Regions from separate parts of the Mycobacterium holstebronense genome, predicted to be linked through region 1. Evidence: riboswitches for the same ligand, from Rfam matches in the RefSeq annotation. Region 1 holds a riboswitch; the other holds the start of a gene.
What was found. Region 1 has a riboswitch for cobalamin ahead of RCP37_RS16520 (magnesium chelatase subunit D family protein). Riboswitches for the same ligand answer to the same signal wherever they lie in the genome.
Positions count from the first base shown of each region.

Region 2: another riboswitch for cobalamin. It lies ahead of metE (5-methyltetrahydropteroyltriglutamate--homocysteine S-methyltransferase); the one in region 1 lies ahead of RCP37_RS16520 (magnesium chelatase subunit D family protein).

Region 1 is NZ_OY726398.1:3,491,971-3,495,483, reverse strand. It holds gene RCP37_RS16520 (magnesium chelatase subunit D family protein) at 1-1,941, opposite strand, end outside; cobalamin riboswitch at 1,963-2,089, opposite strand; gene RCP37_RS16515 (dienelactone hydrolase family protein) at 2,136-2,945, shown strand; gene RCP37_RS16510 (hypothetical protein) at 3,005-3,271, shown strand; gene hsdR (EcoAI/FtnUII family type I restriction enzme subunit R) at 3,217-3,513, shown strand, end outside.
Region 2 is NZ_OY726398.1:1,198,660-1,202,172, forward strand. It holds gene metE (5-methyltetrahydropteroyltriglutamate--homocysteine S-methyltransferase) at 1-819, opposite strand, end outside; cobalamin riboswitch at 941-1,154, opposite strand; partial or broken gene RCP37_RS05680 (SDR family oxidoreductase) at 1,199-1,859, opposite strand; gene RCP37_RS05685 (thiolase family protein) at 1,974-3,119, shown strand; gene RCP37_RS05690 (crotonase/enoyl-CoA hydratase family protein) at 3,116-3,513, shown strand, end outside.

The sequences.
Region 1 (3,513 bases):
TGCCTCGGCGCTGACCTGCGGCAGCGGGACGTATTCGGCCCGCAAGTGCTCGGCCAGCGTGCGGGCCAACCCGAGCCGCATCCGGCCGCTCTCGCAATCCACCACGACCGCCGAATGACCCTGTCCGGCAAGCTGGTCGGCAGCCAGCACGGATCGCTGCACCGGGTCGGCCCCGGCGGTTGCGCGGCCGTCGGTCAACACCACCAGCAGCGGTCGGCAGGCCGGCTCGCGCAGCCGCTCCCGGCGGATCACCTCGGCGGCCTCCAGCAGGCCCTCGGCCAGCGGGGTGCGGCCACCGGCGGGCAACTCGTCGAGCCGGACGGCGGCGATCTCCACCGACCCGGTCGCCGGCAACACCAACTCCGCCTTGGTATCCCGGAACGTCACCACCGCTACCCGGTCACGGCGCCGGTAAGCGTCCAGCAGTAACGACAAGATCGCGGTCTTGACGTGGCGCATCCGCTCGACGGCGGCCATCGACCCGGAGGTGTCGACCACGAACAGCACCAGGTTGGCCTCCCGGCCTTCCCGGACGGCCCGACGAAGATCGTTCGCCTGCAGGATCATCCGGCCGCCGATCCGGCCCCGGACGCCCTGATGCGGCGCGGCGGCGCGCAGCGTCTCGAACAGGTGCAGTCCGCCGGTGTTACCGGACGCGGTGGCGCCCACCCGGCGACCCGAACTGGTGCGGGCCCTGCTGCGCCGGCCGGCGCGTCCCTCGCCCACGCCGTCGACGGAGAAAAGCCGTGCCCGGTAAGGGGAGTCGGCACCCACCGTCGACGTGGAGTCCGGCTTGGACCGGGGCGGCCCGCTCTGGTCGGTTGGTGTGGTGTTCCCGCCCTCCGGCGGACCCTCGGGCTCGGGACCGTCGGGTCCCGGACCGTCCGGGTCGGGTTCGGGACCGGAATCCTCCGGCGGCAGCAGCTCGTCGAGTTCGGCGTCATCGAGACCCGGCGCGTCGAACGGCTTGCGTCGTCGCCGATGCGGCAGGGCCAACCGGGCGGCCACCCGCAGATCCTCCAGCGTGACCGCATCGCGTCCCTGCCACGCCGCATGCGCGACCGCGGTGCGCGCACACACGATGTCGCCGCGCAGGCCATCGACGTCGAACGCCGCACAGATCTCACCGATCTTGACCAGCGAAGCGTCGGTGAGCGCCACCTGCGGCAGCAGTTTCTGGGCTGCACGGATCCGGGCCCGCAACCGCTCTTGGGCCGCGGCGTAGCTCGCGGTGAAACCATCCGGGTCGGCGTCGAACGCCAGCCGCCGCCGTACCGCCTCCGCCCGCAGCGCCGGATCGCGCGGCGCAGACACCTCGACGGTCAACCCGAACCGGTCGAGCAGCTGCGGACGCAGTTCGCCCTCCTCGGGATTCATCGTCCCGACGATCACGAAACGGGCGGCATGGGTCACCGAGACCGAGTCACGCTCCACGGTCAACCGCCCCATCGCCGCGGCATCCAGCAGCAGGTCCACCAGGTGGTCGGCCAGCAGGTTGACCTCGTCGACGTAGAGAATGCCGCGGTTGGCGCGCGCCAACAGCCCGGGTTCGAAGTCGACCGTGCCGGCGCTCAGCGCCCGCTCCAGGTGGATGGAGCCCACCACCCGGTCCTCGGTGGCGCCGACCGGCAGCTCCACCAGCCGCACCGGGCGGGTCTCGACAGCGACGTCGCTGGGGAACGGGCCGTCGGGGGAGAGCGGGTTCGCCTCAGTGGGATCGGAAGAGAACCGGTCGCCGGCCACCACGTCGATGGGCGGCAGCACCTGGGCGAGCGCCCGAACCAGGGTCGACTTGGCGGTGCCCTTCTCGCCGCGGATGAGCACCCCGCCGATACCGGGGGAGATCGCGCTCAGGACAAGCGCCAGCGCCATGTCGTCGAGGCCGCCCGGGGCATCCGGGTCGCCGCCGAGGACAGCGGGGAACGGGTACAGCTGTTGCATTGAGGCTCCGCTCGTGATGCCCAGTGTTGGCAACGCGAAGCCGGTATTCGGACTGACCGGGGCGCACCGGAATGCGCCGCGGAACACCGTAGCGGGCCTGCGTCGGAGTCACACCGACTTCCCTGGCACTTCGCGCCGATACCCTAACACCCATGGCGTGAGACGCCGACCTAGGCGAAAGGACTAGAGGACCGATGACCGCACCCGAAGCAGACTTGACCGGATGGGTCGCCGAGCCGTTCACCGGCGGCGGATTCACCCACGACGTGTACCGCAAGGGCGAGGGGCCCGGCGTGGTGCTGATCCCGGAGATCCCGGGGATACACCCGGGGGTGCTGGCGCTGGGAAATCACCTGGTGGACAACGGGTTCACCGTCGCGATTCCCTCGCTGTTCGGCGAGCCGGGCAAGGCGATCACGCCGGGTTACGCCGCGACCACGATCGCCCGGGCCTGCGTGACCAGGGAGTTCGCCGCGTTCGCCACCGACAAGCAGCGGCCGGTCAGCCAGTTCCTGCGGGCGCTGGCCCGTGATCTCAACGAGAAGACTCCCGGCAAAGGCGTCGGCGTGATCGGGCAGTGCTTCACCGGCGGCTTCGCGCTGGCAGCCGCGGTCGACGACGCCGTGCTGGCCCCGGTGCTCAGCCAACCGTCCGTGCCGATACCGCTGACGTTGAAGCAACGCCGCGACCCGGGGCTCTCCGAGGTCGAGTTGGGCGTCGTTGCCGACCGGGCCGCGGGCGGCGGCCTGTGCGCGCTGGGCCTGCGGTTCAGCGAGGACAAGATGGCGCCCGGCGACCGCTTCGCGACGCTCAAAGCGCGGCTCGGGGACGCTTTCGAGGTGATCGAGATCGATTCCTCGTCGGGCAACCCGCACGGTCTGTCTCGGATGGCGCACTCGGTGCTCACCGACCAGGTTCGCGAGGTCGACGGTCACCCTGCCTACGAGGCGCGCAAGCGGGTGGTGGAATTCCTCACCGAGCGGCTGACGTCGTCGGAGATGTAACAGTTCAAGCTGGGCCGATAGCTCTGGACAGGCCATAATTTCGTATTACACTCGAATCTGTGCTTCGGGTGGCTGAGTCTGCGCTCAAGCACGGCTATTCGATCGAGGAGATCTCCCACGTCTACGACCTCTATGTCTTTGAGGGGGTTATCGACGACGGTGCTGATCCTCCGAAGATCCTGACCATCGGGCCGGACAGTGCGGGCAACCTTGTTGAACTCGTCGGTGGTCGCCAGCCCAGCGGGGACCATTTGATCTGGCACGCGATGCGTTGCCGCCGTCAGTACCTAGGCCTGCTCCCGGGTGGCGGGGAGGTGATCACATGAAAGGAGACAGGCAAGACAACGATGCCGTTCCCGCGCCTGCACTTTCGGAGGAGCAGCTCGGTGCGCTCGCGGACGAGGCTGAGCGTGGCTACGACGCGGGTCGCATCACTCGCGCGTTGGGGCGCCCGCGCATAGGAGCCGCACCAGCCGTCGTGCTACCCGTGCGACTACACGCCGGCCTGCATGCCGCCGCCAAACGGTACGCGGCTGCCGAGCGCACGTCGGTTAGCGAACTGGTTCGA
Region 2 (3,513 bases), 2.3 Mb from region 1:
GTCGACGCCGATCGCCTCGACCGGGGTGCGGGCCAGGGCGGGCAGTCCCGCGCCCGGGTCACCGAAGTAGGTGGCCACGAAGATCGACGGCCGCTTGCTCAGCGCGCCGAGACGGTTGTAGACCTGCTCGGCCAACGCGGGGGCGTCGGCGGAGATGTCGGTCACCAGCACCGGCTCGTCGATCTGCACCCACTGCGCGCCGGCGTCGGCCAGCTTGCCCAGCAGCTCGGCGTAGATGTCGGTCAGCTCCTCGAGGCGGGCGATCGGTGCGTCCGCACCGTCGACGGCCTTACTCAGCAGCAGGAACGTGACCGGCCCGATGATCACCGGCCGGGCCACGTTTCCGCCGAAGCCCTGCTCCTGGGCTTCGGCGAGCTCGGAGAGCACCTTGGCCGGGTTCAGCGTGAACTTCGTGTCCGGGCCGATCTCGGGAACGATGTAGTGGTAGTTGGTGTCGAACCACTTCGTCATCTCCAGCGGGGCGATGTCCTTGTTGCCCCGGGCTGCGGCGAAGTAACGGTCCAGCTCATCGGCGACGCCGGCCACCCGCGCCGGGAGTGCGCCCAGCAATACCGCGGTGTCGAGCATCTGGTCGTAGTAGGAGAACGTGTTCACCGGTACCGAGTCGAGCCCGGCGGCGGCCAGCTGGGCCCAGGTGTCGCGGCGCAGGCCGGCGGCCACCTTCTTCAGTTCGTCCTGGCCGATCCGGCCGGCCCAGTAGCTTTCGGTGGCGCGCTTGAGTTCGCGGCGCGGCCCGATACGAGGTGAGCCGAGAACGGTGGCGGTAAAGGCTTGAACGGTCACGATTTGATCCTTCAATTGACGAGGGTGGGTCAACGCCAGCAGTCGCCCAGCTGATCCGGTCCCGTGCCTATATATAAAGCACTATAACCCTCAAAACCAGACGCCTATTCCGCGAGGCGTTGATCCGCCGGGCGCGGCGCGCCCAGCACAACGGGCAGGTATTCGGACTCGCAGGCGCGCACCGAGGTGCTCCTAATGGCCGTCGCTTCCCAGTCCGTGGGCGAGCCCGTGACCAGTGCTTATGACGGCGGTCGTTCCTGCATACCGCTGCGGGACAGTCCCGGATTCTCACCGGGTTCCCTCTTGCGCTCCATGGAAAACTGCGTAAACCGTGGTGCGCTCGATGCCGAGGCCGCCTGGCGGCGACAACGGCAAACCAGTTGCGTGATCGAGATTACTCGGCTCGACCGGCCGCGAGTGCCTCCGGGATCGGGGTCTGGCCGTCGTTGAACTCGATGGTGCGACCGACGGTCGACGTGTCGGCCAGGCACGCCGCGATCACCTGTGCGACGTTGCCGCGGGAGACCTGCCCCTTGCCGGTATCGGGGCCAACAGCGATCCGGCCGGTCGCCGGATCCAGGGTGAGCCGGCTCGGGCCCAGCACCGTCCAGTCCAGATCGGTGGCACGCAGATGGGCGTCGGCGGCGGCTTTGGCCTGCGCGTACGGAAAGAACGGATCGTCGTCGGGAACTCCGTGATCGGGACCCGCGCCGAAGTAGGACACCATCACGAATCGCCGCGCGCCGGCTTTTGCGGCGGCGTCGATGCTGCGAATGGCGGCGTCGCGGTCGACGGCGTAGGTGCGTGCCGGGTTGCCGCCGCCGGCGCCGGCGGAGAACACCACCGCATCGTGGTCGGCCACGAGTCGCGCCAGGGCGTCAGTGTCGAGCTGCTCGATGTCGGCCACCACCGGAACCGCACCAGTGACCGCGACCTCCTCGGCGTGGTCGGGGTTGCGGAACACCGAACTGACCTGGTTGGCCGCTATGGGCGAGGATGCGGGCGAGCAGCAGGGCAATCTTGCCGTGGCCGCCGATGATCGCGATGCGTGCCATGGATTCGACGGTACGCGGAAGCCTGGAGTGACCCCCGTTGACGCCGGCCGAGCGCGCCGGTCGACAATCGAGGCAACAAGACCCGAACGAACTGAAACGAATTAAGGAGCACCCATGGCTGAAGCCGTCATCGTCGAAGCGGTGCGCGCGCCTGTCGGCAAGCGCAACGGCGGACTGTCCGGGGTACACCCGGCCGAGCTGTCCGCCCAGGTGCTCAACGGGCTGGTCAACCGGGCCGGCGTGGACCCGGCGCTGGTCGACGACGTGATCTGGGGTTGTGTCATGCAGGCCGGTGAGCAGGCCTTGGACATCGGCCGCACGGCGGTGCTGAGTGCGGGATGGCCGGAGAGCGTGCCCGCGGTGACCGTGGACCGCCAGTGTGGATCCAGCCAGCAGTCGGTGCACTTCGCCGCCGCCGGTGTGATCGCCGGACACTACGACGTCGTGGTCGCCGGTGGCGTCGAGTCGATGTCGCGTACCCCGATGGGTTCCTCGCTGGCTAACGGCGGCCGGCCGTACGGGGATTCCTTCAAGGCGCGCTACAGCCAGACCCCGAACCAGGGCATCGGTGCCGAGATGATGGCCACCCAGTGGGGGTTGAGCCGTACCGCGCTCGACGAGTTCGCGCTGGCGTCGCACGAAAAGGCCGGTGCCGCACAGGATGCCGGCGCCTTCAAGGACGAGATCGTCTCGATCACCGACTCCGAAGGCAACGTCGTCAGCGAGGACGAGGGCATCCGCCGCGGTACTACGCTGGAGAAGATGGCCCAGCTCAAGCCCGCCTTCAAAGAGGACGGCGTGATCCACGCCGGTAACTCCAGCCAGATTTCCGACGGCTCGGCGGCGCTGCTGTTCATGTCGGCGGCTAAGGCACGTGAACTGGGCCTGACCCCGCTGGCTCGGGTGCACACCGCGACGCTGGCCGGCTCTGACCCGGTGATGATGCTGTCCGGCCCGATCCCGGCGACTCAGAAGGCGCTGCAGCGCTCGGGTCTGAGTGTCGACGACATCGGCGTGTTCGAGGTCAACGAGGCGTTCGCCCCCGTGCCGATGGCCTGGCTGGCCGAGATCGGTGCCGACCCGAAGAAGCTCAACCCCAACGGCGGGGCGATCGCGCTGGGCCACCCGCTCGGCGGATCCGGCGCCCGGATCATGACCACCATGCTTTACCACATGCGCGCCAACGGAATTCGCTACGGTTTGCAGACCATGTGCGAAGGCGGCGGCCAGGCCAACGCCACCATCCTGGAGCTGCTGTGAGTGAAGGGGCCGTTCTGGTAGAACGGCTTGGACAGCTGGGCAACGTCCTATTGATCACGATCAACCGGCCCGAGGCCCGTAACGCGATCAACGGCGCCGTCAGTGCCGGCATCGGCGACGCCTTGGCGCAGGCTCAAGACGACGACGAAGTGCGCGCGGTAGTGCTCACCGGCGCCGGCGACAAGTCGTTCAGTGCCGGAGCCGACCTCAAGGCGATCGCCAACCGGGAGAACATCTACCACCCGGAGCACCCGGAGTGGGGTTTCGCCGGCTTCGTGCAGCACTTCATCGACAAGCCCGTCATCGCGGCGGTCAACGGCACAGCACTGGGCGGCGGCACCGAGATCGCGTTGGCCAGCGACCTGGTGATCGCCGAGCAGCGCGCCCAGTTCGG